Regions from separate parts of the Allobosea sp. P4_E12 genome, predicted to be linked through region 1. Evidence: predicted binding sites of a transcription regulator. Region 1 holds the regulator's gene; each other region holds the start of a gene.
The links. Region 1 encodes LexA, which represses DNA repair genes until DNA is damaged. Its sites were predicted from a motif close to TGTTCNNNNTGTGTTCNG; they were not measured.
Positions count from the first base shown of each region.

Region 1 (2,265 bases):
AAGGCCGATGCCGATGTGCTGATCACCCTCGGAGGAGCCTCGGTAGGTGAGCACGATCTCGTCCAGGCAGCGTTGATCGGTCAAGGCATGGCGCTCGGCTTCTGGAAGATCGCCATGCGGCCGGGCAAGCCGATGATGATGGGCCGCCTCGGCCGCATGGTCGCGCTCGGCCTGCCCGGAAACCCCGTCTCGTCCATCGTTTGCGGACATCTCTTCGTCGTGCCCCTGCTCAGGACCCTCCTGGGCGTACCGGAACCGGAGCGCGATCTGAGTGAGCCTGCAATCGTCGGAAGAAATTTGCCGGCAAATGATGAGCGGCGAGACTATATGAGGTCGGAACTGACGCTCACTCCGGAAGGATGGCTGGCAACGCCCTTCGCCAAGCAGGATTCGTCGATGCTGGCCACTCTTGCCCGCGCCGACGCGCTACTCATTCGCGAATCGTTTGCTGCGCCGGCAAACAAAGGCGACAACTGCCGGATCATCCGCCTACGCTGAGCGCGCTTGCGGAACACAACGCGAACCTGTATGGTGTTCGTGCTTTGTTTCGATTCCATACAAAGAGCGCCGGCGGGAACCATGCTGACACGCAAACAGTTCGAACTGCTTCGTTTCATCCAGGAACGCCTGCGCGAGACAGGGGTGCCCCCCTCCTTCGACGAGATGAAGGACGCGCTCGATCTGCGCTCCAAGTCCGGTATCCATCGCCTGATCATGGCGCTGGAGGAGCGCGGGTTCATTCGCCGCCTTCCCAATCGAGCCCGAGCGCTGGAGATCATAAAGCTGCCCGAAGGGGCCGGCGGCCCTCAGGCGACGCGCGGACGGTTCAGCCCCTCCGTCGTCCAAGGGGGGCTTGGCAAGGTCCGGCCGATCGCACCGCCCCCGGACGAAGATGTGCGCTCCACGGTTGCGATTCCGGTCATGGGGCGGATTGCCGCCGGTACACCGATTTCCGCCATCCAGAGCCGCAGCCATACCGTGGCACTGCCTGCCGACATGCTTGGCCCCGGTGAACATTTTGCCCTCGAGGTTCGCGGCGACTCGATGGTGGAAGCCGGCATTCTCGACGGCGATACGGTGGTGATCAAGCGTCAGGACACGGCCAATACCGGGGATATCGTCGTGGCTCTGATCGATGACGAGGAAGCAACGCTGAAGCGACTGCGCAAGCGCGGCTCCTCGATCGCGCTCGAGGCTGCCAATCCCGCCTATGAGACAAGGGTGCTGGGACCGGACCGCGTCAAGATTCAGGGCCGCCTGGTCAACCTGATGCGGCGCTACTGAAGCGGCTCGTGTTCTTCGACAGCCGCCAGCGGCAAAGCCGGCGTGCTTGCAGGCCGCTCCCGCTTGCGGCTCCAGGGACGATCGACACCATCCTGCTCTGATAGATGGGCGCGCCAGCCGCCCTTGTTGCCGACAAGGGCGGTCGCGCCATCGCGCGACAATGCCCTGCGGTCGATCAGTCGTGCTGCGCACGGAGCGTTCCACGGAATCGGCGTGATGACGAGATCGGCGCGCCGACAGTCCTCGACGATGGCCAGGCGATCACGTGCAAAGGCAACGCTTCGTCCATCCTTGCTGCGGACGACACAACCCAACGTGTCGCAGGCCGCGCCTTCCCGCAGGCTGTTGTCGTCAGTCCGGCGATTATCGCCATCTGCGTTCAGCCATTGCTGCAGCACGAAGCGGCTCGGTTGCCCCGCCAGGATCATGCGACCATCGCCCCCGCGGACCAGGATGCCGGAACCATCGCGTTCGATCAGGATGTCGGGCCTGTCGGGCTTCGCTGCCACGAGCAGTCCCGCGATCAGGGGGGCGACGGCCAGGAAGCGCAGCGGTGTCGTCCAGAGCGTGATCCAGAGAAGCGCAGCGGCAAAGCATGCGAGCGCCGCGGCCCCGAATGCAGGAATGATCACCGCGGAGTGGTCGAATCCCGCAACCCAGCGCGCGGATTGCAGCACATAGTCCGAAGCGACTCCCATGAGCGCCCAAGCCGGCCAATCCAGGCCGAAGGGATAGGCGAGCACGCCGAAGACAGCGGCAGGCATGACGATCAGGGAAACGAAGGGCAAGGCGAGCGCATTGCCGAGCAGACCGAAGGGGTTGAAGGTCTGGAAGTGATAGGCACCGAACGGTGCGGTTGCGACCGTCGCCAGCACGGTCGTGACCGTGAGCCCGACCACCGCGATCCAGATCGGCCGTAGCGGCCAAGGCAGGTTCGCCGGCGCCTCGGAGTGGCCGCGATCCTCCCAGCGCTCGGCAAAG
Region 1 is NZ_JBFUIY010000012.1:129,574-131,838, reverse strand. It holds gene AC1DW9_RS17310 (molybdopterin molybdotransferase MoeA) at 1-498, shown strand, start outside; gene lexA (transcriptional repressor LexA) at 580-1,284, shown strand; gene AC1DW9_RS17300 (ComEC/Rec2 family competence protein) at 1,278-2,265, opposite strand, start outside.

Region 2 (2,265 bases), on a different contig from region 1:
CTTTTCCTTCTCCGGCTTCAGGAAGAGGTCGCTGCGCAACCGCAACCGCGTCGCGTTGAAGCCGAGGCGTTCGGCTGCCATTTCGAAGCGCCGCCCGATCATCCAGGCATAGGGACCGGAACCGACCTGACGCTGGCCCCAGGCCGAGTCGTAATCCTTGCCGCCGCGTGTCGAGCGGATCAGCGAAACGACATGGCGCAGCTTGTCTGGATGGTGGGTCAGGAGCCAGTCCTGGACGAGATCCTTCACCTCCAGCGGCAGCCGCAGCAGCACGTAACCGGCCTCGCGCGCCCCGGCGGCCTTGGCGGCGTCGAGGATGCGCTCGATTTCCTGCTCGTTGATCGCGGGGATGATCGGCGCGACCAGCACGGTCACCGGAATGCCGGCATCCGACAACCGCTTGATCGTCTCCAGCCGCTTCGCCGGCGCGGCGGCGCGCGGCTCCATGCCGCGCGCGATCTTGGGATCGAGCGTCGTCACCGAGATCGCGACCTTGGCGAGGCCCTGCGCTGCCATCGGCGCCAGGATGTCGATGTCGCGCTGTACCAGTGCCGATTTCGTGACGATGCCGACCGGGTGGCGGAAGCGCGCCAGCACCTCCAGGATCGAGCGCATGATCCGCAGCTTCTTCTCGATCGGCTGATAGGCGTCGGTATTGGTGCCGATCGCAATGGTGCGCGGCTGGTAGGACGGTGCAGACAATTCCTTCTCGAGCAGCAGCGCGGCGTCGGGCTTGGCTGTCAACTTGCTCTCGAAATCGAGCCCAGGCGAAAGCCCGAGATAGGCATGGCTCGGCCGCGCGAAACAGTAGACGCAGCCATGTTCGCAGCCGCGATAGGGGTTGATCGAGCGGTCAAACGAAATATCCGGCGAATCATTCCGCGTGATGATCGTGCGCGCTTTCTCGATCGCGACTTCGGTCTTGAAGGCTGGTAATTCGCCGAGAGAGCCCCAGCCATCATCTTCGGCGACGCGCTGCTCGGTCTCGAAGCGTCCGCCTGGATTGATCGTTGCCCCGCGCCCGCGCCGTCGTTCCGGATCGATGCGGTGGCCGGCATAGGCGAGGRGGTCAGCCGGAGCGACACGCGCGGATGCCGACAGGGTTTCGCCGTCATGCCGCCTGAGCGGCTGGGCTGCGATCGGTCGCGAACTGGGTCTGGCTTGCTGCATGGCGCTGAGCCGTTCCTGAGAGGGCCGTAAGAATCGGCGTTTCCGTGACCATCAATGTGAACATATAGGGAACAAAATGCAAGTGGCGGGATTGCGGCATGTTGCGCTGCGTCATAATCAATGGGCCATGCTTACAGCCGTCATCAGGGCCGACGGACCGGCCAGAGCACTCGCTGCGACTTTTTCCGCGCTGATCCCGGCCGTTGCCGAAGGTTTCCTCGGCCATGCCGTGGTCGTCGATGCGGATGGTGAGGGGGAGGTGGAACGCCTCGCCGATGCGACGGGTGCGACCTATGTCAGGGCGGCCGTGCCTGAAAGCTGGCATGCCGGTGCCGCGCAGGCGCGCGGCGATTGGCTGCTTCTGTTGAGCGCCGGGGACATCCTGCAGCCAAACTGGATTCAGGCGACCGAGCGCCATCTGCTGCTGGCGCCCGACAGGCCGGCCCTGTTGCCGCTGAGCGGGGTTGCTGCGGCGCTCAAGGAGCGCGCCGCGCTGTCATTCGGCCCGCGTCGGCTGCGGGCCGGCCTTGTGGTGCCGAAGGGGCTGGTTCTGGCCGGGCGGCTGAATGCCGCGCCGCGGCGTCTCTCGGTGCGCCGGGAGCGTGCCGTATCCTGAGACGCAAGGCATCGGCCCGAAAGGTGGATCGCGGTATTCGGGGAAAGCCGACGCAACCCCAGAAGGTGAGATCGGATCGGATACGAGATCGGGTCCGATGATCTAAAGCTGGTTCGTCCGGAAGGTATCGCAGCTTTGCAGCGAGCCGGACTTGAAGCCGGTCGTGAACCAGCGTGTGCGCTGCGCCGACGAGCCGTGGGTGAAGGAATCGGGCACGGCCACGCCTTGCGAGGCTTGCTGCAGCCGGTCATCGCCGATCGCCGCCGCCGTCCGCATCGCCTCGTCGACATCGCCCTGGTCGATTCGGCCCATCGCCTGGACATTATGCGCCCAGACGCCGGCGAAGCAGTCCGCCTGCAGCTCGACCCGCACTGACAGCGCATTCGATTCGCGCTCCGAGATGCGCTGTCGCAGCTGGTTCACCTTGGGCAGGATACCGAGCAGGTTCTGGATGTGATGGCCGACCTCGTGGCCGATCA
Region 2 is NZ_JBFUIY010000011.1:152,262-154,526, reverse strand. It holds gene AC1DW9_RS16335 (PA0069 family radical SAM protein) at 1-1,170, opposite strand, end outside; gene AC1DW9_RS16330 (glycosyltransferase family A protein) at 1,298-1,786, shown strand; gene ypfJ (KPN_02809 family neutral zinc metallopeptidase) at 1,889-2,265, opposite strand, start outside.
Region 2: the regulator LexA is predicted to act here: its motif matches at 1,227-1,244, upstream of AC1DW9_RS16335 (PA0069 family radical SAM protein).

Region 3 (2,265 bases), on a different contig from region 1:
CCGAAGGGCTGACCTTTTCCTGCGCGGCCGATGCCTGCGCCATGAGGACATCATGAGCTTCTTTCGCGACGATACAGAACTGCAGCGGATCGGCCGCGCCATCGAGGCCCATGCGTCTTCGATCTATTCCGGACGTGGTGTCCCGCTGGACCAGTTCGCCTATGTCCTGCTGCGCCCTCAGCCTGCTGGTGAGAAACCGGTTGGAGCTGCCCGCCATGCCGACTGGCGGAGCTACCCATGCTCTTTGGTCAAGGTCTTTCACCTCGTCGCGGCGCAGGCGGCCCTCACGGAGGGACGGTTGACCGAGCATGAGGAACTCGACCGCGCGATGCGCGACATGATCCTCTGGTCGTCCAATTCGGCAACGAACTACATCATCGACCTGCTCACCGGCACGACCGGCGACACATTGCTGCAGGGGGAGGCCCTGGCCGACTGGTGCGAGCGCCGCCGGGAGATCAACCGCTTCTTCGCCGGCTTGGGCTGGTCCGAGTTGGTCGGCATCAATCTCGACCAGAAGCTGATGGATGATTTGCGCTACGGCCGCGAGAAAATCGGGCTCGATCTCTCTCCCATCGGCCACAACCGCCTGACGCCGATCGCAATGGCGCGTCTGATGTCAGAGATCTTTTATGGCTCCTCGCTGTTGCCGGAAGCTCGCCTGAAGCGGGTGCGCGACCACCTCATTCGCGACCAGGAAAGTCCCGACCGGGCCCGCGGCGCCTATCAACTGCTCGGATATCTCGGCGGCGGCCTGCCGGACGGTTCGCGGATCTGGTCCAAGGCCGGACGGACCCGCTGGCTGGGCGATGTACGCGCCGAATTTCGCCGTCACGACGCGATGCGCGCCATCCTGCCTGGCGGCGAGGACTTCATCCTGACCGTCTTCACCCAGGGCGAAGCGATCGGAGAGGATGACGGCTTCCTGCCGGGGATTGGTAAGTTGGTTGCAGCCGAGATAGCCGGGATTTGAACGGAATCTTGATGTGCACGGCGACGACCGGCGGTCGGGCGCAACGGAGCGACAGGACCAGCCGCCTCGACGAGGATCAATTTCTGTAGAAAGCGGGGACAGGCCGGGCTATATCAGGCGTTCCTCTTTCGTTCGCGAGACTTCGCCATGACCCGGCGATCCGGCAGCGCCGACCTTCCGCTCCACCATGGCCGCGTGCCCGCCTGGCTCGGTCGGCGCATGACGCAGCTCGGCGCGGTCATCTGCGCGGCGATCATCCATCATTATGGCCGCGACGAGTTGCTGCGGCGGTTGGCGCATCCATTCTGGTTCCAGTCCTTCGGGGCGGTGATGGGAATGGACTGGCACTCGTCGGGTATCACCACCAGCGTGATAGGCGCGCTCAAGCGTGGGCTGGCTCCGCTGTCGGGCGAGCTGGGCCTGCATGTCTGTGGCGGGCGGGGCCGCCATTCGCGCGAGACACCGGCCGAGCTCGAACAGATTGGAGCGAGGGTCGGGTTCGACGGACAGGCGCTCGCCACCGCGAGCCGGCTGGTCGCCAAGGTCGACAGTGCCGCCGTGCAGGACGGCTTCGACCTTTACCTCCATGGCTTCTTCGTCGGGAATGACGGCCATTGGGTCGTGGTGCAGCAGGGCATGAATGGCGATGGCGGCCTCGCCCGGCGCTATCACTGGCAGTCTGAAGGGCTGGGCAGTTTCGTCGAGGCGCCACATGCCGCCATCGATGGCAAGAACCAGGGCAGCATCATCAATCTGACCGACAGGCGCGCCGCCCTCTCCCGCAACGGCCAGATCGATCTGCTGCGCGACATCGGACCGTCGGGGATCGTGAGGGAATTTGCGGCGCTGGAGCGCGACCGGGCGCCGCCGGTCCTGTCGCCGGCGCAGCTTTCCCTACCTCATCTCGTCATGCCGGCACATCACGAGGTCAGGCCCAAGGACGTCATTGCGCGACGGCTCCATGGTGCGCTCGCCGCAGCCGCCGACAGCGCCCCCGCCGATTTCTCGGAATTGCTGCTCGTGCCCGGCGTCGGCGCCCGCACGGTCCGTTCGCTTGCGATGGTCGCGGAAGTGATCCATGGCGCGCCGTGCCGGTTCGCCGATCCTGCGCGCTTCTCTCTCGCCCATGGCGGCAAGGACAGACAGCCGTTCGCCGTGCCCACCAAGGTCTACGACCAGACGATCGCGGTGCTGAAATCCGCCATCGATCGGGCGAAACTCGGTCAGGACGACAGGCTCGCTGCCATCGCACGTCTGGACCGGGAAAGCCGGCGCCTGGAGCGCGTCGCCTC
Region 3 is NZ_JBFUIY010000043.1:34,775-37,039, reverse strand. It holds gene AC1DW9_RS32050 (ABC transporter permease) at 1-12, shown strand, start outside; gene AC1DW9_RS32045 (serine hydrolase) at 53-973, shown strand; gene AC1DW9_RS32040 (DUF763 domain-containing protein) at 1,121-2,265, shown strand, end outside.
Region 3: the regulator LexA is predicted to act here: its motif matches at 1,092-1,109, upstream of AC1DW9_RS32040 (DUF763 domain-containing protein).